DNA from 3 places in the Psychrosphaera aquimarina genome. Region 3 is predicted to be linked to each of the others. Evidence: predicted binding sites of a transcription regulator. Region 3 holds the regulator's gene; each other region holds the start of a gene.
What was found. Region 3 encodes FNR, which switches genes on or off when oxygen is low (the NO sensors DNR and NnrR bind a similar motif). Its sites were predicted from a motif close to TTGATCTAGATCAA; they were not measured.
Positions count from the first base shown of each region.

Region 1: the regulator FNR is predicted to act here: its motif matches at 1,813-1,826, upstream of RT723_RS02720 (universal stress protein).
Region 2: the regulator FNR is predicted to act here: its motif matches at 5,108-5,121, upstream of RT723_RS08495 (GbsR/MarR family transcriptional regulator).

Region 1 is NZ_JAWCUA010000001.1:586,632-594,835, reverse strand. It holds gene RT723_RS02740 (carbon-nitrogen hydrolase family protein) at 1-60, shown strand, start outside; gene RT723_RS02735 (YciI family protein) at 199-666, shown strand; gene RT723_RS02730 (hypothetical protein) at 717-932, opposite strand; gene RT723_RS02725 (sulfotransferase family protein) at 1,128-1,754, shown strand; gene RT723_RS02720 (universal stress protein) at 1,941-2,336, shown strand; gene RT723_RS02715 (hypothetical protein) at 2,799-2,954, shown strand; gene RT723_RS02710 (hypothetical protein) at 3,125-3,415, shown strand; gene RT723_RS02705 (YceK/YidQ family lipoprotein) at 3,522-3,794, shown strand; gene RT723_RS02700 (hypothetical protein) at 4,135-4,542, shown strand; gene RT723_RS02695 (hypothetical protein) at 4,535-5,002, opposite strand; gene RT723_RS02690 (serine hydrolase domain-containing protein) at 5,262-6,698, shown strand; gene RT723_RS02685 (PepSY domain-containing protein) at 6,745-7,344, shown strand; gene RT723_RS02680 (hypothetical protein) at 7,623-7,805, shown strand; gene yghU (glutathione-dependent disulfide-bond oxidoreductase) at 8,074-8,204, shown strand, end outside.
Region 2 is NZ_JAWCUA010000007.1:416,980-425,183, forward strand. It holds gene RT723_RS08480 (acyl-CoA dehydrogenase C-terminal domain-containing protein) at 1-1,688, shown strand, start outside; gene RT723_RS08485 (DHHA1 domain-containing protein) at 1,793-2,620, opposite strand; gene RT723_RS08490 (TonB-dependent receptor plug domain-containing protein) at 2,841-4,967, shown strand; gene RT723_RS08495 (GbsR/MarR family transcriptional regulator) at 5,170-5,721, shown strand; gene RT723_RS08500 (cytochrome ubiquinol oxidase subunit I) at 5,764-7,128, shown strand; gene cydB (cytochrome d ubiquinol oxidase subunit II) at 7,121-8,119, shown strand.
Region 3 is NZ_JAWCUA010000001.1:388,619-396,822, reverse strand. It holds gene ccoN (cytochrome-c oxidase, cbb3-type subunit I) at 1-512, shown strand, start outside; gene ccoO (cytochrome-c oxidase, cbb3-type subunit II) at 527-1,171, shown strand; gene RT723_RS01805 (cbb3-type cytochrome oxidase subunit 3) at 1,177-1,362, shown strand; gene RT723_RS01800 (c-type cytochrome) at 1,355-2,422, shown strand; gene RT723_RS01795 (FixH family protein) at 2,598-3,062, shown strand; gene RT723_RS01790 (heavy metal translocating P-type ATPase) at 3,068-5,551, shown strand; partial or broken gene ccoS (cbb3-type cytochrome oxidase assembly protein CcoS) at 5,559-5,761, shown strand; gene RT723_RS01775 (sulfite exporter TauE/SafE family protein) at 5,761-6,441, shown strand; gene fnr (fumarate/nitrate reduction transcriptional regulator Fnr) at 6,458-7,177, shown strand; gene uspE (universal stress protein UspE) at 7,271-8,200, shown strand.

The DNA.
Region 1 (8,204 bases), 200 kb from region 3:
GTTAAAAACTACTTAGACAGACGTCGTGATTTATACAAAATAACGTGGATTGGAGATTAACGTAATTAAATGTATAAATAATGTTTATGATTACTTCTTACCTTACTTAAACAATTAATGGTTCATATTAGGAGAGAAAACTCCAAATATGCTCACCTTGACTGATAATTGGACGAATATTTAATGAGAATAAATACAATGAAATTTACCTTCTTCACTGCTTTAATATTGTTGTTTGCGCCTTTAACGTCTTACTCTTTATCCCAAATTTCAAATCCTAATTATGATCCTGAGTTAGCAGAAAAGTTAGGCGCAGATGATTATGGAATGAAAAGTTATATCTTGGTTATATTGAAAACTGGTGAGAATACATCAATCAATAAAGAGATGAGAAGCAATGCGTTTGTTGGTCACATGAAGAATATAAATAAACTCGTAGACCAAAAGAAGCTGATAGTTGCCGGGCCCTTTGGTAAAAATAATAATGATTTTAGAGGTATATTTATTTTAGATGTTAGCTCAATTGATGAGGCTAATTTATTACTAGAAACCGATCCCGCCATCAAAGAGAAATATCTTAAAGCCGAACTTTACCCATGGTATGGCTCTGCGGCTTTATCAGAGTATCTAGAGTCTTCAGATAAAATTTGGAAAGTAAATCCTTAAACGAGGTTTGAATAGTTTTATTGAAATATAAGCGGTAATAAATCTAACCGCTAAACTTCTTTACCACCATATTGTTCCGCTAAATTATCAAGTTCTGATAAGGTATTATCAAATCCACGTTGATCATATTCATAAGACACATTGACGCTATCATCTCCTTTGAACAAACGAGTAGATACTTGCGCAACATGCCAATTTTTTAATTCATGTAAAAAACGATTCGCAACTTGGGCTGAAGAGAAACGGTAACTCACTTCTGTTTTCATAACACTCTTTTTATAACGTTTAGGCTGATTTGAACCCGTGCAGTTTGGATAAATTTTCTCGTTAGTCAAGTCAATCTTAATAGATTCTTCATATTATCAATTGATCAGTTATTAGTTGTATTGTTGACTATTTATTTCACCATCTGTTTTTCAGTTCAAGTATACTGTCGGCCTTTTAAATGTGAGTGATATCCGATGTCTAAGATATTTATAATTGGCTTACCTAGGACAGGCACCACCAGCATCAGTGTTGCATTATTAGAGATGGGGTTGTCGGTGGCGCATACCGCATTTACCAAAAAGGCGTTTGAAATGGCGGACGCTATTTCGGATGCACCCTGTTTTAGTGACTACAAACATTTAGATCAATTATTTCCCAATTCCAAGTTTATTTATTTAACCAGAGAGTTAGATAAATGGCTGCCTTCCATTACTATGTTACTGGGTAAAATGGCTCCCCGTTTAGATCCCAAAACGGGAGTGTTCCATCCTATTTTAAAGCGCAGTTTTCATCATACCTTTTCGGTGGATTTACCCTTGAGTCAAGCTCAATTAACGGATTGTTATAAGCGTCATGAAAAGGAAGTACTTTCATATTTTAAAAAACGTGATGATTTTTTAACTGTTGATGTAAGTGAGCAAGATAGCTTATTAAAAATCAGTCAGTTTTTGGGGTTAACGCCAAAAGATGGCGCTGAATTTCCAAAATTAAATGTAGGCCGTAATGTCGCGAGTTGGCGTGAATACAAACACCCAAACAAAATAAATTCCAATTTAGCTGGGGTAGAACACAGGAAATACTTTGATTACGTTTTGCAATAAACATATTAAAATTACCGACATCGGCTTTGCGCGCTTTAGGTTACTTTTTTTGATTATATTGATGTACGTCAATAGAATTTGCAGCAACGGAAGTTACAAATTGAAAGCGATTGTTAATGGCCTACACCAGTGGTAGTTTATACTTATAAAATACGTTACACATACTAATAAATCTAAGGAATCCCTATGTATAAAACCATTCTTTGTGCAATAGAAGACAGTGAAGAGGGCGCAAGTGTACTTGCCAAAGCGAAGGAATTTGCACAAGTTTGTAACGCTAAGTTGCTCGTTACTCACATCATTTCATACTCTTTGCTTCCAAAAGATTACCAAAAAGAATTAAAAGAAAACGCATTACCTTCAATCGAATCAAAAGCGGCAGCGTTGGATATTCCATTGAAGAATGTCTCGGTGAAATTTGGTAAAGCTTATGAACAAATTTGTTTGTTGGCTGAAAAGAAAAATGCGGATTTAATTATCCTTGGCACGCACTCTAAAAAAGGGATTCAAGCCCTTATTGGCTCTACGGCCAATGGTGTGGCTAACTATGCTAAATGCGATGTTACGTTAATTAAAGTGTAGTCTTGTCACTAGCTAGACCATTAAAAAAGCGAAACTGTTAAATAGTTTCGCTTTTTTTGCTGAACCGTCCTAAATATCGTCGACACTTTTCAATCGCTATATCGGTGAGAGCTATAAATTAAATAACAAATGGGACACAAAAAAGTTATACCGTCGTTTTTAAATTTTCAGTTGTCTAGGAAGCAGAAAAAGGTGAGATGACATATAAAATGGCACAAGACTCATATGGTATTTAAGGCTGCTCAACAGTAATAGTTGGCTTCGTAAGCATGGTCGTCTGAATTGCTACAAAGGTACACGCCAATTCTTTCGAGTTAATGTGAAGCAGTGAGCGCTTAATTAATGACCTAAACTTACGGTTTACGGTGTTTGTTAAAATGGCGGTTAATGAATTGCGCAATTACAGAGAAAATACCGTATTCTAAAGCTTGAATAGTATCGTTATCTTAAGGGAGCTTACCTGTGGCTAAACCAAATTATGCTTTTGAAAAGCGCCAGAAAGAATTAGCAAAAAAGAAAAAGAAAGAAGAAAAACGGTTACAAAAATTAAAAAGTCCAGAATCAACAGATGCATCTGAAGCCAATGCATCTGAAACTGATGGTGATACAACCGATTAATAAATCAATATACTGCGATGAAAACTAGGGGGCATATTGAATTTATGAAAATATCGATTTACCTAATTTCACTCACAATTTTGCCTTTTTCAATATCCGCAGATACGTTAAAACCATTTACCAGTGATGGATGTAGTGCATTTTCAGACGGGACATTTAAATAGATAAATTTGTGGCTTTCTTGCTGCCAAAAACATGATTTTGATTATTGGAAAGGCGGCACGTACCAAGCGCGTTTAGACTCAGATAATGCACCAAAAACATGTGTCTCTAATGTTGGTGAGCCTGAAATAGCGGCATTAATGCTGGCTGGGGTTAGAGTGGGAGGAACACCGTATTTACCCACGAAATTTAGATGGGGTTATGGTTGGCCTTACCCGAGGCTTTATGGCGTTTTGACTGCGTCAGAGTTACATCAAGTAAATCAATTATCCATTGGCTTAAGCTGGAATAAAAACTAGATGCCAGTTCATTATTTATATCTTGAAGGACAGCAATTTGAAATTCACTTTGGTTTTATTAGCTTGATTAACGTTGACCCTACAAGGGTGCAGTACCATATATACAGTGTCATCTGACTGGTCTGCGCCAGAAGAGCTAAAACAAGACGTTTGTCGTAATGAGTGTTCTATCCCAAGAGTATACTCTGGCGTGGCATTGGACTTGTGTATGATCTTGAAAGGGAATGGAGGTCAAGGAAGTGCCATCATGTTCTGGGATATATTTTTCAGCCTACCGGCAGATACGCTAATTTTACCTTATACCGCTTACTTGCAAATAACGAAAGGCAGTATATCGAGCGATACAATTTGTCAAAGCTCAAACGTTACTAATCATTAAAAATCCACTTTGTCGGTGAACAGGCAATAATGGATCATTACATGTTAAGCAAGATCTCCAACCCAATTTTTAAATGCGAAGAGAACCGAAGTGTATTTTTCTTGTTTATATTCATTGTATGAATGCCAATATATTATCGCCAATGGTCAAAGTTTAGAGCTAACAGTAAACGAACAAAAACGAGATAAGCTAATTGATGATTTAACCTGCCTGTGTGACAAATGGGCTGCGACAATAAACATTTTAGCGTGACGTTCGTTAAATATTTACTTTTTAAGCACAGCTTTAGTTGATTTAAAATCGTAATAAGTTAACTTATATAATAAGTTACGGTCATTTAATGGCAATTTTTATGATAGAACATGGTTCGTTTCAAATGGAAGTTATTGATCAAACATTGGTGGTTAAGTGTTTTGATGCTTGGAATACGGAAACCGTGGTACGTATGTGTAAAGAATATAAAGAACTGGTTAAAACGATAAAAGATAAACCCTGGGCTTGCCTTGTCGACCTATCTCAATGGGAATTATCCACACCTGATATGTGGGAAAAAATAGATGAGTTAAATGAATGGGCGAACCAGAATAACCAAAAATATGAAGCTGTAATTTGTAGCTTATCAATTCAAAGAATGTTTTTAGAAGCAAGTCATGAGGTATTAACGAATGTAGAAAGCCGCTTTTGTGATGACTTGCAAGAAGCATTTAATTGGCTACAAAGTGTGGGTGTTTATAATTCACCTAGTTGATATGGGTTTTTACAAAATTAACGGCTTCATCATTAAGGTGAGAAAAACTTAAATAGTATCGTCCTTTATCGTAATGAAAAATACAGCCTTTTTCCGTCAAGGTTATTTGATGAATTATAGACCAAGTTAATGTTAATTGATGGTAAGGGGTGTTCGTTTTAATCCCTTCATCATCTATAGTTAAACTTACTTCTGAGTTTGACTCTTTTGCGATCAGTTGACGCCATACCCACCAAGTTTGTTGCCAATACACACTCATGGCTTCAACAATCGAGAGAACAATAATAAACATAGAAAGGTGACCTAACTGGCCGATAGCGGAAGTGGCAAACCCTAAGATCAACAATACTAAGGCTTTACTATAGGCTTTTAAGCCGGTTGTTTTATTTGCAGATTGTTCAAAACATTCGTGATAAAAAGCTTTATTTAGTTGGAAGGTCGTTTCAAAAGAAAAACTCAAGTTCGTTCCTATTTATTGGTTTGCTGTATTGTACCTGTAAGCATTATTAAAACATAGTTTAAGCCTTAGCATTGCAAGATTTTTCCTTTTTTAAATCCATTGTTTCTTATTGTAACAACTGATAACTTGTTGTTCCTCCTATAAAATATTTAATATTAATTTTACCTGCACTAAAACACGGTCGTAGATTGTTGAAAACAGATGTTAGACAAAAATGATTAATATTAGGTATTTGCACATCAATAATTTTGAGATAACTATGTTAAAACGTTTACTTTTTCTGTTGATCACAAGTTGTACATTGGTGGTTAAAGCGCAAACAGTCGTGTCAGATACATTTATAACTATGTTCAACACCGGCAATCGCGTTGCTGTGATTGATTACCTTGAAAACAATATGTCTGAAGAAAGGGTCGAACGTTATGGAATAGATGCGCATGTGGGCGTGTTTTTAAATAGTCAAAGTACCTATGGGAAACTTACATTAATTGAACGTTTGCCTAACAACGAAAATAATCAACAAACCGTAGTGGTGTCCGAAAATAATCGGCAAACTTATCTGTTAACCATAAATCTAACTGAAACATTGCCCCAAAAAATCAACTATTTTAGCTTACAAGACCCTGATAATAATGAAAATTCATCACCAAAAATTACACTTTCTGAGCTAAAACAACAGTTATTTAAATTTATTAAAAAGCTAAATGACAAAGATGCTTTTTCTGGTTCCATATTAGTCGCTAAGGGGAAAGATGTTTTACTTAAAACTTCCGTTGGCTTTGCTAATAGAGAGTGGAAACAAAAAAATCAAGTTGATACTCGTTTCTCAATAGGTTCGATGAATAAAATGTTCACAGCGATATCGGCACTGCAGCTGATAGAAAAAGGTGAACTTAACTTTGACGATAAACTTGTTCAATTTGTAGATAAAAGTTGGTTACCCGAAGGTGAGGTGGAATTGATCACGGTCAGACAACTATTAACCCATACATCTGGCCTAGGTAACTTTTTTAATAGTGATTTTAACGCCAGCAATAAAGAGGTTTATCGTGATTTAGATGCCTACAAACCTTTGGTGTCCGGTACACCATTATTATTTACGCCGGGAACTCGAAATCGATATAGTAATTCTGGCATGTTGATGTTGGGCTTAATCGTCGAAAAGGTAAGTGGTCTGCCATATTACGATTACATTCAACAGAATATTTATGATCAAGCTGGCATGTCAAAATCAGGCAGTTTTGAACTAGATAGCGTAACGCCTAATTTAGCGATTGGCTATTTAAAACGGTCGCACAGTGAGGGGTGGGTTAATAGTACCTATACCAGAGCGGTGAAAGGTAGTCCTGCTGGAGGCGGTTTTTCTACAGTTAGTGATCTACATAAATTTGCTCTTGCACTAACAAATTACCAATTGTTAGGGAAAACGTTGACCGAACAAGCTTATAGTGCAAAGACACAGTATAATTCTGCTTTTTGGTATGGGTATGGTTTTTCTGTTAGCGGTACGTTAGATGATAGAGTTGTTGGTCATGGCGGTGCGTATTTAGGCGTTGATGCAAGATTAGATATCCATTTAGACTCAGGTTTGATTGTCGTTATTTTGGCGAATCAGTCAGATGTGGTTGCTCCAGTTCGAAGAGAGATCAATCAACTTTTAACTAAAATGAAGACAAAAAATATCAGTAAAGACTAGATTGATCCCCAGTATTTAAATGAAACAATAAATAAGGTTTTCATAGATGAAGAGCAGGAAGTTACACAGAATTATAGGGTTAATCCTAGTATTGCCTATGCTTGGTTGGATATTCACCGGTGTCGTATTTTTTATAAAGCCTGGTTATCAAGGTGCTTACGAACAACTTTCATTAAAAACATATCCACTTGCCCAAAACGTAACCATCACCCTAAGTGAAAATTGGCAAGAAGCTAAGTTGGTTAGAACTATATTGGGTCACCATTTATTGGTCAAGGTTGATGGGGAAACTCAACATTTAGATCCAATTACCATGACTGAGAAAACACCGCCAACATCAGAACAATTTAAGTTACTGTTAGAAGATGCTATCGCCAGCAATGTAGAAAGATACGGTGGCCTTGTTGATATCAATCAAGCGCATGCTACAACAAGCACTGGGGTTGAGATCCGATTAAATTGGCAATACCTGAGATTAAGTCAAACCGGAAAAGACACTAAGTTAATTAATTTGTTATACCAAATCCACTATCTACAGTGGTCACCGTTTAAAGGCTTTAATCAAGTGATGGGAATTGTTGGTCTCTTATTGTTGATGATGATCACCTTGTTAGGGGTAAGGACTTTTCTGGCTAATAGAAAATGATCTATTGAATTTGACGGCAAACATAATGTTTATAAAAGCAGTTTATTACCGCTTTTTTTGACCCAATTTTTAGTTATTTATCGTTTAGCCAACGCATTTGTATAATTAACATTCTTATCCTCGGTCATCAGTATTTGTAACATACAGTTTACGTTTGTTAATTAAACAATGTTCAGTGTGTTGTATTATTTTCAACCAGTCGTGGTAGGGTAATTGCATCAGTTTGGTGCGTGGTAGCACGATTGAGATTAATAAAAATGATATAAAAGGTGACCGTTATGAATAAACCAAGTAATTCTTCATATAAAAATTCAAGCAATAACTCACATCAATCTTATCCAGGTGATGGCTTCAAGTCGAATCGAAACACCAGTCAAACCTTAGATACTGAACAAAATAAGTTATATGAAAAAGTAGACACAGATGGTGCTCATTCAGGTTATGTTCTAGGCTACAACTGAAGAAACAATCTTATTGGGTTAAGTCTTCTGAGTCAGAAATGCGCTTGGAATCTAAATAAGGTCAATCCATGACTCACCGTTTCTAATGTTAATGTAAAATACACATTTGGCGAACGTGGTTTGGGTTAAATAATTTCAAGCAACCATTCATTTCATTAAATATATTTCGTATAACTAATGCGATTTACTTTCCTTGTTGTCCCTTGAGTTCACTGCAATCATCCTCATCAATAGAGAAACACAAAAACAGTTATTTAGGATCCAAAGTATGTCAGATAAAACCTATACACCAGCAAAAGTATGGCAGTGGAACAGTGAAAGTGGCGGTAAATTTGCCAATATAAATCGACCTATATCCGGCGCAACGCACGTTAAAGCATTAAGTAAGGGTAAACATCC
Region 2 (8,204 bases), on a different contig from region 3:
TGGTCGATGCAATCCTCTCTGAAGCTGGTAAATTTACCGAACAAGTCATCGCACCATTAAACCAAATAGGTGATCAACAAGGTTGTACTTGGACAGATGGTGTCGTAACAACACCAGATGGTTTTAAACAGGCATATCAACAGTATGTTGACGGCGGCTGGCCGACTCTATCATTACCTGAAGAATTTGGTGGACAAAACTTACCACATTCCATTAATACCGTTATGGGTGAAATGATGTCTGCGGCCAATCATAGCTTTGCCATGTACCCAGGCTTAAGTCATGGTGCAATAGCCACCTTGATGGCACACGGTACTGACATCCAAAAACAAATGTTTTTACCTAAGTTAGTTGAAGGCAGCTGGACTGGAACTATGTGTTTAACCGAAGCACATTGTGGTACTGATTTGGGCATGTTGCGCACAAAGGCCGAATTAAACGATGATGGCTCTTATCGCTTAAACGGCAGCAAAATATTCATCTCCGCAGGTGAACATGACCTTTCTGACAATATCGTTCATATCGTTATCGCCAGAATTCCAGGGTCTCCGGAGGGTACTCGAGGAATTTCGCTATTTGCAGTTCCTAAATTTAATATCTCAGACAATGGCGATATTGAAGATCGGAATGGCGTTAATTGTGGTTCTATTGAGCATAAAATGGGGATCAATGCTAACGCCACTTGTGTGATCAATTTTGATAATGCAAAAGGTTATTTAATCGGCGAGATCAATCGTGGTTTAAATTGTATGTTCACCTTTATGAATGCCGCTCGTTTAGGCGTAGCCAACGAAGGCGTTTCTGCATCTGAAGCTTCATTCCAAGGAGCATTAGCTTATGCTAAAGACAGATTACAAATGCGTTCTATGTCTGGTGTAAAAAATCCTAACGGACCTGCAGATCCAATCATAGTGCATCCAGATGTAAGGCGTATGCTGTTAACTCAAAAAGCCTTTGCCGAAGGGGGACGTGCATTAACCTCGGATTTAGCCCAACTTGTCGACATAACTCATGCAAGTAATGATGAAGAACAGAAAGCACAAGCTGAAGCAAAACTTGCCTTCTTAACACCTATAGCTAAAGCCTTTTTAACTGAAACCGGTCTAGAATCTACTAGTCATGGTATTCAAGTGTTTGGTGGGCATGGCTTTATTAAAGAATGGGGCATGGAACAATTATTACGTGACACCAAAATTAGTTGTATTTATGAAGGGACCACAGGCATTCAAGCACTCGATTTATTAGGCCGTAAAGTATTAGGTTCTAAAGGTGAATTATTAAAAGGGTTTGCCTCTGAAGTTGTTAGCTTTTGCCAAACTAATGCGACAAATCCTGCATTAACGAACTATTGCCAAACATTAGGTAGTTACCTGCAAGAATGGCAAACCACCACGATGGACATTGGTCAAAAAGCAGCAACTAATCCAGATGAAGTTGGCGCCGCATCGGTTGATTATCTAATGTACTCAGGTTACATAACCTTAGCTTATTATTGGGTGAAGATGGTGGCATGTGCACAACAAAAACTGGATGAAGGGACAGAAGAAAAAGACTTCTATTTAGCTAAGATACAAACCGGTCAGTTTTATTTTGACCGAATATTACCAAGAGCTAAAGGTCATGTTGCCTGTATCACCGCCGGCGCTGACAGCATGATGGCTATAGATTCAGAGCATTTTGTTTTTTAAATAAAAGACATAGAATAAATAATAAAGCCGCGTATTAAAGTATATTACGCGGCCTTATTTATCCTGTTAATAAACTCGTTATACTAAACGAAAAGCGATAACGGTTAATCAAGCTTAGGGAAGGTAATTGGCGGTTTTTCTATTGAAAAGCCAGCAGCATGAAAGTGGCCGCCGCCTCCAAATTTATTGGCAATTGCAGAAACATCAATACCGTCCTCGGCTGAACGTAAAGAGTAAATACGTTTATTTTCTGTTTCAAAATACATAGCCGCAAACGGATGACCTTGACATAACTCATTACCCAGATCACTAATAAGTGTGGTGGTATTAACACAAGGAACTAAATAACCACATAAGGTGATCATCTCTGGTGTTTTCTTCATTGCACGTTTAATTTCCATTTGTTGATAAGCTAAGATCGTTCTACCCTGCTCTATAATTGGCAAAACAGCTTCATCCGTTAACAACTCCCCCCAAGTTTCGAAACTCATTTCAATCAACTGCAAACCCGCTGAAAACTCTTTGCTATCCGGTAATTTCCATTGCCAAATATCACGGTCTTGAATATAAGCAATTAACTTAGGTACCGGTAAGTCTTTATTAAAATATTCCCACGCTAAATATGCGCCACTTTTACTCATGTCAAATTGGCAAAAATCCAAACCTTCCAATGCGGCTTGTGCGGTTTTGTGATGGTCGATAACAATTAACGAAGCTGCTTGTTCGTGCATCTTGATTAACGTTTCTCTAGAGTATGCAAAGTCAACAATGTAAACATGTTTTCCCGTAACATCAGGGGCATCGTCATCATGACGAGCCGGTAACCATTCATGTTCATCCTCACTGTGCTCTCGTTGCAAAAATACATTTACAGCCAATGCTGCACCAAACCCGTCTGGACAACTTTTATGATAAATACACAAGTGAGACATTAATATTCCTATATACAAAACTAACGATTTCAAGATCAAGGCTGCAATTCTGAAGTAAAACCTCGGCAACAGCCAGATAAAACCCTAATTATTTGTTATCTTGTTAAATTAAATATAATTATTTTTATAATTCAATAAGATCCACTTTGTCATCTTTAACGTATAACATAACTATACAATCGTATTTGCTATCAATATTGTAAATTTATTAGGATCTGTTTTGAGAAAATTAACGTTATCCACATTTTTGACTTTATGCTCATTGCCATTACTCGCAAGCGTAACTACACCAGAAGATGCTGAAGATAAAATAACAACATCTAAAGATTCTGCTTTACCTGCAATTCCTCAAGCCACTCGCCCACCTGAACGAATTCGGGTTATTGGCAGTCGAGACTCTGGACTGGAGCTAAGTTCAGAAAAGATTTTAAAAGTGCCAGGTGCTGGCAATGACCCAATTAGAGCAATTGAAAGTTTACCTGGCGTTGTATTAGCCAACGGATTTGCGCCAGCAGTACGTGGCAGCTCACCAAACGACATGTATTATCAAACCGACGGAGTGCCTGTTGGTTATGTTTTTCATAATGATAGCTATAGCAGCTTTCATCCTAATCTAATTAAAAGCTTTGAGTTAAAAACCGGTGCTTGGGAGTCTAGTTTTTCAGACTCAATTGGTGGTGTTATCGATACCACTTTACGAGACCCTGAAATTACTGAATTTAATGGTGTTGCTGATTTTAGTTTTTTACGTGCAGGCATTTTAGTTGAGTCAAAACTAACTGACACCTCGGCCTTTTATTTGGCAGCTAGACAAAGTTTAATCCATATATATTTGGATGCATTACTCGACGAGGAAGACTTTGAATTTACTCAAGCGCCAATTAACAATGATTATCAATTTAAATACATTAATTATATAGATGACAATAATAAAATTGTTGTGCAAGCAACTGGCGCAAATGATGATGTAGGCCTGTTGTTTTCGGATGACTCAACGGAAGTAAAACAAAACCCAGAATTAACGGGTGGTATTGGATTTGAAACCTATTACGACAACCAAAGCATTGTTTGGACAAACGAATCTGGCTACGGTCAAACTCAAGTCTATTTAAACAGACTGGTACGTAACTCAGACTTTTTTGTTGGACAAATCATTGAGCTCGACGCGATTACTACCGACACTATGTTCAAAGCAATCAATACTCAACTTGTTGGTGAAGGCACGTTAAACTCCGGTTTTGAGCTAAGACAGCAAAACATTGATTATCAAGTTAAAGGCAAAAGCTCTCCTTGTAATAATGAATTTGAAGTCTGTGCTCCATCTTATTATTCCCCCACCGTTTCTGAAGACGCTGAGATTGATATTAATTTTATCAATGTATTTGCCGACTATGATTTAGATTTAACCGACACTGTCATGTTACGTGTAGGTGGTGCAGTTAATAACAATGACTTTAATGACGAAACCATTGCGGAACCAAGAGTCATGCTTAAATGGCAAGCACTTGACGAGTACCTATTTAAGTTCTCCTATGGTCAACACCACCAATGGTTCAGACAGTATAAGTACCTATCAGAAACATTTGGTAGTTTGAATTTAGAACAGGTTAAATCACAACACTATGTCATTGGCGTTGAATACGAAGGTTATTCTGACTGGGCATGGCGTATCGAAACATACTACAAAGATATGGAAGATCTGATTGTAAGTAATCCAGCTAATCAAGTTACTGCCTTGACTGATGCATCTGTTAGCAACGATTTAGCGCAGGCAGATAATTATTTAAATGCGGGGGCGGGTACCGCTTACGGTGTTGAATTTTTGTTAAATAAAGCGATTTCTAATAACTGGTATGGTTGGTTAAGCATTGCGTACAGTAAAACAGAACGAACCAATCAACTGACTGGTGAAAAACTCAATTATGAGTTTGATAAACCTTGGATTATCAACTTAGTCAGTAATTATGAATTTAACGATAGATGGCAACTAGGTGGTCGCTGGCGTTTTCAAAGCGGATCATTATACACCCCGATAAATGGCGCAACACCAATCTACCCTTTAGTTGATAATATGCCAGATAGCAGCCAACCTCCTATATTTTACGATCCAAATGAAGGGGCGATTAATTCACAGCGCTTAGATGATTTTCACCGCTTAGATATACGTTTAGATTACAAAACTCAGTGGTGGGGAAAAGACACAAATGTGTATTTCGAAATCCTCAATGCTTACGGCAAACAAAGCTTATCTGGTTATGAATATAACGAAGATTATTCTGAAAAAGAGCCTGAGTATCAATTCCCAGAATCCCCAATTCCATCCATCGGTATTCAAATTGAGTTTTAATGACTTAACTTAAACAAACAAATAACACTTATCTAAGGCTAGTTTACCTAGCCTTTTTAATACCTGCCTAAAAATTGTATATGCCTAGTTCTAAGTTAAATTTCATCCGTAATAAATAGAGTAAATATTTAAGATAAAACTTGATCTAGGTCAATTTAAGTTTTAAAGTTTCAGAAATTACTGAAACTTCAGAAGAGTCGATATGTTATTAAGTCCAAAGTTAGAAACGTTTGTAATGCATTGTGGCGAAATGGGTAGTCGTTGGGGCTTTAACCGTACCGTTGGACAAATGATCGGATTGATCATTGTCAGCGAACATCCTGTCAGTGCAAATGATTTAGCCGAATCTTTAAATATTTCCCGTGGCAATGTCAGCATGGGAATTAAAGAGTTACAGTCTTGGCGTTTAATCCAAGTGCAGCATATTCAAGGTGATAGAAAAGACTATTATGCGCCAGCTGGCAGTATATGGGATTTAGCGACTCGTGTGTTTGAAGAACGCCGTAAACGAGAAATGGACCCAACATTATCTTTATTACGCTCAAGTATTTTGGACCAACCCGCCAATCAACAAGAAATTTACGCCCAAGAGAAAATGCATGAAATTCACGACTTGCTTGAATCTGTAACGATGTGGGCAAGTGAATTACAAAACATGAGTCCAGATAAATTAAAAACCTTAATGAAGCTAGGTGCCGGCGTTGGCAAAGTATTAGACATGAAAGATAAATTTCTGAAATCTGGTAACAATTAATTATCGAACTCCCTATTAATTAACTCGCAGTACGAGGCCCAAATGTTAGACACTTTGATGTTATCTCGGATCCAATTTGCCACTAATATCAGTTTTCATATTTTATTTCCAACCATCACCATTGCCCTGTGCTGGTTTTTACTGTTTTTTAAAATTCGTTTTGATCAAACAGGTGACCCAATTTGGATGCGAGCCTATCGATTTTGGGTCAAAATTTTTGCTTTAACTTTTGCATTAGGTGTTGTGAGTGGCATTACCATGTCGTTCCAATTTGGCACTAACTGGCCAGGTTTTATGGAAACAGTAGGGAATATCGCGGGGCCATTATTAGGTTACGAAGTATTAACGGCCTTTTTCTTAGAAGCGACTTTTTTGGGTATCATGTTATTTGGCATCAAACGAGTCCCTCCTAAGATACATACACTAGCTACCGCGATTGTTGCTTTAGGTACAACCCTTTCTGCCTTTTGGATACTGTCGTTAAATTCATGGATGCACACACCTACCGGTTATGAAATGAGAGACGGTGTTGCCTTTCCTGTTGACTGGTTTGCCATCATCTTTAACCCGTCCTTCCCTTATCGTTTTTTCCATATGCTAATTGCATCAGCAATCACCGCTTCATTTTTAATTGCGGGCATCAGTGCATATCGATTATTACGTGGAGACAACAAACGAGCGCCTAAATTAACATTAAAGGTAGCGTTAACCGCCGCTATGTTACTTACCCCGCTACAAGCTTTTGTCGGTGATTTACATGGGTTAAATACTTTAGAACATCAACCACAAAAAATTGCGGCCATGGAAGGAGTCTGGGAAACAGAACAAGGCGCTCCACTGTTATTATTTGCCATTCCAGATGAAGAGACCCGCAGTAATCATTTTGAAATTGGTGTGCCCTACATGGCTAGTTTAATACTAACTCATGATATGAATGGTGAAATTAAAGGGCTTAATGAATTTGTAGGCAAACACCCGCCAGTTAAACCAGTTTTTTATTCATTCAGAATTATGGTTGGTTTGGGGTTGTTCATGTTACTAACCGCTTGGGTTGCTCGTCTCACTTTATTCAACAGAAATGAACTGCCAGCATGGATGTTAAAAGTACTCGTAGCTTTAAGTTTCTCTGGTTGGGTTGCCACTTTAGCCGGTTGGTACGTTACTGAAATTGGCCGACAACCTTACCTCGTTACCGACATATTAACCGTGAAACAAGCGGCTACCGACATCGCATCATCAAATGTCGCAATATCTTTGGCCTTATATTCCATTGTGTATATCGGTCTATTGTATGCGTATTTACACACTATTTTTGTGATGGCTCGTAGAGCGGTTGAAATCGAAGAAATAAGCGACAATGAAATGAACAAATCAACACTAAACACATTGGAGAATAACCATGTTTGATCAAAACACACTGGCGGTGATCTTCGTTGGGTTAATGGGATTATCGGTATTAATGTATGCCATATTAGATGGTTATGATCTAGGCGTTGGAATGTTAATACCAACTGATAATAGTGAACACGCTGATATCATGGTGGCATCCATAGGGCCTTTCTGGGATGCCAACGAAACTTGGTTAGTGTTAGCGGTTGGATTGTTATTAATTGCCTTCCCAGCTGCGCACAGTTTCACGCTTAAAGCCCTTTATTTGCCAGCAACCTTTATGTTAATTGGCCTTATTCTGCGTGGTGTTGCCTTTGATTTTAGAGCTAAAGCGTCATTTAGCCATCAACCAACATGGAACAAAATATTTAAGTTAGGTTCGTTAATTGCTTCATTAACACAAGGTTATATGTTGGGTATGTACGTAAACGGATTTGATACATCAATAACAGGTTATTTATTCGCAACCCTTAGTGCTATTGGAGTGAGCTCGGCTTACTGCTTTATTGGGGCAACGTGGTTGGTTATGAAAACCGAAGGGGAATTACAGCTTAAATCGATAAAGGTGGCGCAACGCACACTTATCATCGCATTTATAGGCATTGCTGCAGTATCCGCTACCAACTTACTATTTAATCCCGACATTTATGTAAAATGGTTTACTTTCCCTAACATCCTATTTTTGATGCCTATACCTATTGTATGTGCTGCCTTATTTACATTGGCTTTTGTTTTATTAAGGCGTTTACAAAACAATCCAGAACACGGCGCAGGTTTACCCTTTTTCCTTTGCATTTTAATTTTCACATTAAGCTTTGCTGGATTAGGTTTTAGTTTCTTCCCTTATATAGTGCCAAATCAATTAACTATTTGGCAGGCCGTGGCTGCGCCAGAATCCCTTAACTTCTTGTTATATGGCGCAATCGTCGTGGTCCCAACGATCTTAATGTATACCGCTTATTCATATCGAGTTTTCTGGGGTAAGGTACAAGAGTTACGGTATTATTAATGTCATCAACTTTTATTCCCCCTAAACCTTAAATGGGGTATATCAGTTAAAAGTAATAATCATGTCACCTCAGCATAAATGATTG
Region 3 (8,204 bases):
ATAAACTAAGAACTGACCCTATTTTACGTTTCTTAATCGTTTCTTTATCTTTTTATGGTATGTCTACGTTTGAAGGCCCGATGATGGCTATCAAATCAGTAAACGCATTATCACATTATACAGACTGGACAATCGGCCACGTTCACTCAGGTGCTTTAGGTTGGGTTGCCATGGTTTCTATTGGTGCTTTATATCATGTTATCCCTCGCCTATATGGCAAAACTGAAATGGCAGACATTAAGCTAATTAATACGCATTTCTGGTTACACACAGTTGGTGTTGTTCTTTACATTGTTGCTATGTGGATCTCAGGTGTTATGCAAGGTCTAATGTGGCGTGCGGTTAACTCTGACGGAACATTAACTTATAGCTTTGTTCAAAGTTTAGAAGCCTCTTACCCGTTCTACTTTGTACGTTTCTTAGGTGGTGTGTTTGTTGTTGCTGGCATGTTAGTGATGGTATACAACGTAGTTAAAACCGTTCGCGAAAGCAAACAAGTTAGTGCAGCGTAAGGAGAGTTATAGATATGGCAAATCATCATGAGAAGATTGAAAAAAATATCACGTTAATGGCTATCCTAACGGTTGTAGCAATTAGCTTTGGTGCCCTAGTAGAAATCACGCCTTTGATGTTTCAAAAAGATACAACAGAACCGGTTAAAGGCATGCGTGCATTAACAGCGTTAGAAATGGAAGGCCGTGACATCTATATTCGTGAAGGTTGTAATAACTGTCACAGCCAGATGATCCGTCCATTCCGTGCTGAAGTTGAACGTTATGGTCATTACTCAGTTGCCGGTGAATCTGTATGGGACCACCCTTTCCTTTGGGGATCTAAACGTACAGGTCCTGATTTGGCTCGCGTAGGTCAACGTTATAGTGACGATTGGCATTATGCTCATTTAATGGATCCACGTTCGGTTGTACCACAATCCAACATGCCTTCATTTAAATGGTTAGACGAAGCTGTGTTAGATGGCGAAATCATTGGCAAAAAGTTTGAAGTATTTAATACTTTAACAAAAGGCAAAACCCATAAAGACGACGCTGGAAACTACATACCATTGTATTCAGCTGAAGATATAGCAGGCGCAAAAGCAGCCGTTGAAGGTAAAACTGAAATGCAGGCTTTAATCGCTTATTTACAACAACTTGGCACGCATCTTAAGTAATGAATATGGATTACGGAACGTATCGAGGCGTTTATACGCTTATTTTAATGGTTTTGTTTTTGGTAATTGTTTACTGGGCTTACAACAAAAAAAGTAAGAGTAAATTTGACGATATAGCTCAATCTATTTTCGAAGAAGATGAAGTAAACAAAGATCCTAATTTAAAGGAGCAAAAAAATGGTAATGACTGAATTTTGGCATTGGTGGGTAATAATACTAACGAGTATTTCTATCATCGGTTGTTTCTGGATTATCACAATTAATCTTACTAACTATACCCACGTCGGCGAAGGCGAGTCTATGGGCCATGAGTTTGATGGTATAGAAGAGCTAAATAACCCTTTACCTAAGTGGTGGACATATATGTTCTACTTCATCTTATTATGGTCGATTGGTTATTTAATCATTATGCCTGGTATGGGGAATTGGGAAGGTTTATCTGGTTGGAAAAGTTCACACCAAGGTATTGTTTCTCTAGAAGAGTCTCGTACTTTATCAGCCAAATCTATTGCTGAAGGTGAATTTGTTCAGTTAGATCAAGAGATCAAACGTGCAGATGAAATCTATGGACCACTGTTCAAATCTATGGCTGACAAACCTATTTTAGATTTAGCTTACTCTGATGGTTTATGTTTTGAAAAAAACGGCGAAGTTTATGCTGAGACGGCATGTGTTGAAGATGCTGATGGCAAAAGACCTCAAGGTATGCTTGAAATAGAACCATTTAAAGTTGGTCAACGTTTATACCTTCAAAACTGTGCTTTATGTCATGGTTCAGATGCACGTGGTTCTACTGGCTTCCCTAACCTAACTGATAGTGATTGGTTATATGGTGGTACGCCAGAAAAAATTAAAGAAACACTTATGCATGGTCGTGTAGCAACAGGAATGGCCGCTTGGGGACCTGCTTTAGGCGGTGAACAAGGTGTTAAAGAAGTTGCACAGTACGTACTTAAATTAGCCGGTCGTAAAGTTAACGACAAAATGGCTGAAGCTGGTAAAGCTAAATTTGCTCTTTGTGCTGCGTGTCACGGTGCAGATGGTAAAGGTGGTATAGCTAATGGTTTAGCGACAGGTGCGCCTAATTTAACGGATAATATTTGGTTATATGGTGGCTCTAAACGTGCGGTTGAAGAATCAATCCGTAACGGTCGTGCCGGTGTCATGCCTGCTTGGAAAGATGTTTTAGGCGAAGATAAAGTACACGTTATATCAAGTTACGTTTATCGGATATCACATCCTAACAAATAGATACTTCATATTGTAAGAAGCCTCTACGGAGGCTTTTTTTATGTTCCCATTAGTTTGTTAAACATACGAAACCATATTGGTTTATAAAAAAAGGCATTGCTTCAGTTTCTTTCTTTATAAGTCGGTAATACCATTAAACGTGATGGTATTGGATAATTATTAGTAGGTGAAATATATGAAATCGGATATTTGGTATCGTAATCCTTGGGTTTGGTTAATCATAACCTTCCCAATGCTCGCAGTAATTGGTGGTATCGCCACTATTATTATTACTAATCAAAACCAGCCAGATATGGTGATTGATGATTACTATAAAAAAGGCAAAGCAATCAACCAAGAACTTACATTATACAATAACGCTAAAGAGCTAGGTATAAGCTTAAGCTTAAAGATTGATGAACAACGAATTGAGTTAAAATCTCCACAAACGTACACTGCGTTAAAAGTTAATGTTGTTCACTCTACCTTGGCAGATCAAGATTTTAGTTTAGTCCTAACACCAAATGGCAAAGGCACGCTTTCATCTTCCGTTGATTCAATTATGGCTGGCAAATGGCAAATAATCATTGCTCCTATGGATAACGCTTGGAAGATCCGTAAAGATATCGCATTACCAAATTCAACTTGGATAGCTTTATAAAATAAATGGCGGAAACTACATCTTGTTACCATTGTGGTAACGATTTACCTAAAAATCAAAGTCCGATTGCTGCGGATATTAATGGACAAACTTTTCAAGTTTGTTGTTTGGGATGCAAATCGGTTACAGAGCATATTTATAACAATGGTTTAGGCACGTATTATCAGTTCCGTTCTGATATGGCCTCTAAACCAGAGGAAAATGTAACCGATGAACGCTTCTTGGTTTATGACGATATTGGATTTTTAGAACAGATATCTAGTGTTACTGAAGATCCAAATGTAAGAAAAGTAATCCTTTCTGTTGATAATATCCACTGTGCAGCTTGTGCATGGTTAATTGAACAATCCCTCACTACGTTAAATGGCATTATCAAAGTTAACGTGAATACGATTAACCAAAGGGCTGAGATTATTTGGCAACACCCTACTTTGCCTTTGTCTTCTATATTATCTAAATTAACTGCAGTGGGTTATCCATCCTCCCCGTTTAATGTGTCAGACACTGAACACAAACTTAAATTTCAAGAAAAACAATATATCAAACGCCTAGGTGTGGCTGGCCTATTTACTATGCAAGTGATGATGATCGCTTTTGCTATGTACTTTGGTGCGTTTAATAATATGGAGTCACACCAAGTAGGCTATTTTAAATGGCTTAGTTTGATTTTATCTGTACCTGTGGTTTTTTATTCTGCTTTACCTTTTTTGTTTGGTTCTTATTACTCTATCAAAGCTAAAAAGTTAAATATGGATGTCCCCGTCGCATTTGCAATTTACGGTGCTTTTTTTGCCAGCTTTTATCAATTATTAGTTAATGGACTAAATGGTGATCAAGGAGAAGTATTTTTTGAAAGTATTTCCATGTTCACCTTTTTGTTATTGATTGGTAAATACTTAGAGTTCAGGGCTAAAAGTAAAGCCATTTTATCTAACGCCAATTTAAATAAAAATTTACCTGTCACTGTCAATAAGATAGTTAATGGTGAACCTATGGTTGAATTGGTAAAAAATATAAAACTAGGTGATCTTGTACTTATCAAGCCTGGACAAAATATTGCGATTGACGGTGTTATACAAGATGGGGTTACCAGCGTTAACGAATCGGTATTAAATGGTGAGTTTGAACCTATAGCAAAATTAACTGGCGATACTGTTTTGGCTGGCAGTATTAATAATGATGGTGTTATAACTGTCGAAGTGACGGCTATGGGGGATAAAACGACCCTATCTAAAATTGGTGACTTACAAGAAGAGTTTGCTAGGCATAAACCCGTTTATACCCAGTTTGCTGATAAGATTGCCCATTGGTTTGTCTTCAGCCAGCTAATTCTGGCTTTGATCACTTATGTTATTTGGTACTTTGTAGAGCCTGTTGATGCCCTTTGGGTAAGTTTGTCTGTTTTAGTTGCCACTTGTCCGTGTGCGTTAAGTTTAGCGACCCCAACCGCGTATACTTGTGTTATTTCAGCTCTGAATAAACAAGGTATTTTAATTAAAGATCCATTAGCCTTTGATAAATTAAGTCATTTGACTCATGTGTGTTTTGATAAAACGGGCACTTTGACTAAAGGACGGTTTGAGATACAACAAGCTTATTATCATCAAACAAATTTATTATCACTGGGTTTGCCTGTAGTTTTGTTGAAAGCTATCATCATTCGTCTACAAAAACACTCTGAACACCCTATTTCTAATGCATTTGATCAAACTTTATTCGAACAAGCTCCCGTAGAGCTAGAGCATGGAACACAACCTGAAACTCAATTGCAGATAGACAGCTTAACTAACATTTCTGCTGTTGTTGGTTCCGGTATTAAAGGTGAATATTTAGGTCAAACCGTAAAGGTTGGTAGCGCGCAATTTTGTGGTGTTGGTTCTAGTTTGCACCTATCAAATGCTAATGTATTTGTTTGTTATCAAGGTCAAATTCTTGCTGAGTTTTACGTATCTGACCAATTAAAATCAGAATCTATCGAAGTATTAACTCAACTTAATAACGCGGGTTATCAGCTTACTATGTTAACAGGTGACTCGTCTGAGCAAGCTAAATTACTTGGTAAGCAATTAAAATTAGATAGAGTCGAAACGGGATGTTTACCGGATCAAAAAGCACAATACGTTTCTGATATTCAACAAGTTGACCCCACTAATTTAGTCCTTATGGTTGGAGATGGTATAAATGACTCCCCTGTATTTGCAGCTTCAGATGTCAGTGTCGCTATGGGGGATGGTGCGGATGTAACCAAATATGCCGCCGATATCATTATTTTAAAAGGCAACTTGAACTCAATAATCTCGTTAATTAACGCGGCCAAACAAACAAGAACCACGATTAAGTCAAATTTATATTGGTCCTTAATTTATAATCTCGTTATATTACCTGTTGCTATGCTTGGTTACGTTGCACCATATATTGCAGTAATTGGCATGTCAGCGAGCTCCATTTTAGTAGTGACGAACTCATTACGCTTATTAAAGGTCAAGTAAACATCCAATGAATGTTATTTATTACCTAATACCAGTGGCAATTATCTTTGTGATAGTTGGTGTCATCGCTTTTTTTGGGCAACAAAATCAGAACAGTTTGAAGATTTAGAGAAACAAGGTTTGTCTATTTTAATGGACGACGATGAATTGCAATCTAATGACCAAAATAAAACAACGTCAAATTCCGATCAACACAATAACAAACTATAATGTCGTTCCCTTTTGAATATCTAATTCCTGCGTTTCTAATGGGCTTTTTGGGAAGTGGTCATTGTGTTGCTATGTGTGGGTCATTGTCCATGGCATTGGGTTTTTCAGTCCCTAAAGAAAAATCATTTTTCCTCTACTCGATTTTAATCAGTATTGGTCGTATTTTTGGTTACGGCTTTATTGGTTTAATAGTTAACTTTTTTGCCCAATCGGTTGTCAGTATTACTCAAGGTGGCGTGTTATACCTGACCCTTTTATCGTCAATTTTAATGTTTGGAATAGGACTGCATATTGCTAACATTAACAGTTTTGTTTTGAAAACAGAGTTTATTGGTAAGTGGTTTCAACCTTTTATTGATCCGATTAAATCTAAAATATTACCAATAAATACACCACTTAAATGTTTGTTGTATGGTTTGTTTTGGGGATTTTTACCATGTGGACTCGTTTATACTGCATTAAGTTTAGCAATAACATCACCTTCACCATTAACTGGATTCTCAGTCATGTTTATATTCGGTATTGGAACCTTACCTACTTTAGTCGGATTAACGTTAATAAATGCTAAATTAAATAGTATTTTTAACCATAGCTATGTTAGGTTTATACTAGGATTTAGCGTGATTATAATGGCTTTATGGCAGTTTTATTTTGCGTTCAATCGGATAATGTTTCTCTAAGTATTGTAGGTCTTTAATGTTGAATAATAACTCTTCTAGTAACTTTTCACTGAACTGTGCAAATTGCAGTTTAAATCAATTATGTATCCCTTTTTCATTAGACGAAAATGAATTACGTAAACTAGATGATGTGATTGAGCGTAAAAAACCATTTCATAAAAATGATTGTATTGTTGAAGCGGGACAAACATTTAAATCACTTTACGCAATTCGTTCTGGTAGTTTCAAATCTTACCTAGTGGATGATCAAGGTGTCGAGCAAATTACCGGTTTCCATTTACCTGGCGATGTCATTGGGTTTGATGCATTAGCAACACAAAAACATCAAACTTATTGTCAATCCCTAGAAACGTCCATGGTATGTGAAATTCCCTATACCACAATGGATGAACTCACTGTCAAAATGCCTAAATTACGTAATCAATTTACCCGTTTAATGAGCAACGAAATTTCAGCTGACCAAAATATGTTTATGATGTTGAATAAAAAATCTGCTGAGGAACGGATAGCCATATTTCTTACTTCTTTGTCAGATCGTTTCTCTCAACGAGGATTATCAAAACACTCTTTCAGATTAACCATGACTCGTGGTGAAATTGGTAATTATTTGGGATTAACGGTAGAAACAGTTAGTCGTATCTTTAGTAAATTTCAAAAAGCGGGTTTCATTCAAGTTAATGGTAAATTAATTGAAATTGACAATGTCGAGAAATTTAGAAGGCTAGAAAGTAATTAATAAAAAACGAATAAAATCATTCAATTAACCGCTTCAAAATCCAAATAATTTACTACACTTAGCAAGTGCCCATAAAAATGGAAGGTGAATAATATGAGTCACTTTAATAAAATATTAGTAGTAATTGACCCCACAGAAGATAACCACAAAGCACTGTCGCGTGCTTTAGAAATGTCAGAAAAACATCCTTGTGACATTACAGTGTTTTTAACTATTTATGATTTTTCTTATGAAATGACCACTATGTTATCCAGCGATGAACGTACAGTGATGCAAAATGCTGTGTTAGAAGATAAGAAAGAATGGTTAATTGAATTAATAAAACAAACTAAACAAAATAATACTAATATCTCAACGGAAGTCGTTTGGCATAATCGACCATATGAAAGCATTACCCGTGCAGCGATTGAAGGCCAGTTTGATTTAGTTATTAAAAGCACGCACAAACATGATTCGTTAAAATCAGTTATTTTTACCCCAACGGATTGGCACTTATTAAGAAAGTGCCCTTGCCCAGTATTATTAGTTAAAGATCATGCATGGCCTAAAAACAGTAAAGTACTCGCCGCGGTGAGTGCTGGAACGGACGATGCTAGTCATGCGTTGTTAAATTATGAGATCATTAATCATGCATGTTTTATGGCCGGTTTATTACAATCAGACACGCATCTGATTAATGCTTATCCACCTACGCCAATGAATATAGCGGTTGAAATTCCAGAGTTTGATACTGTTAAGTACAATGAAAACATGAAAAATCATCATCAAACATCTTTATCAAAATTGGCTTTAGACTTTAACATCGACGACAATAAGACTCACATAGTTGAAGGATTACCAGAAGACGTTATTCCAGAAATTGCACGTACTTTGGACGCTGAATTAGTAGTGATAGGCACAGTGGGACGAACCGGCATCAGTGCAGCTTTAATAGGTAATACGGCAGAACACGTTATCGATAATTTAAACTGTGATTTATTAGCATTAAAGCCACCTGACTTTATTAGTCCAATTAAAGTGTAGTCAA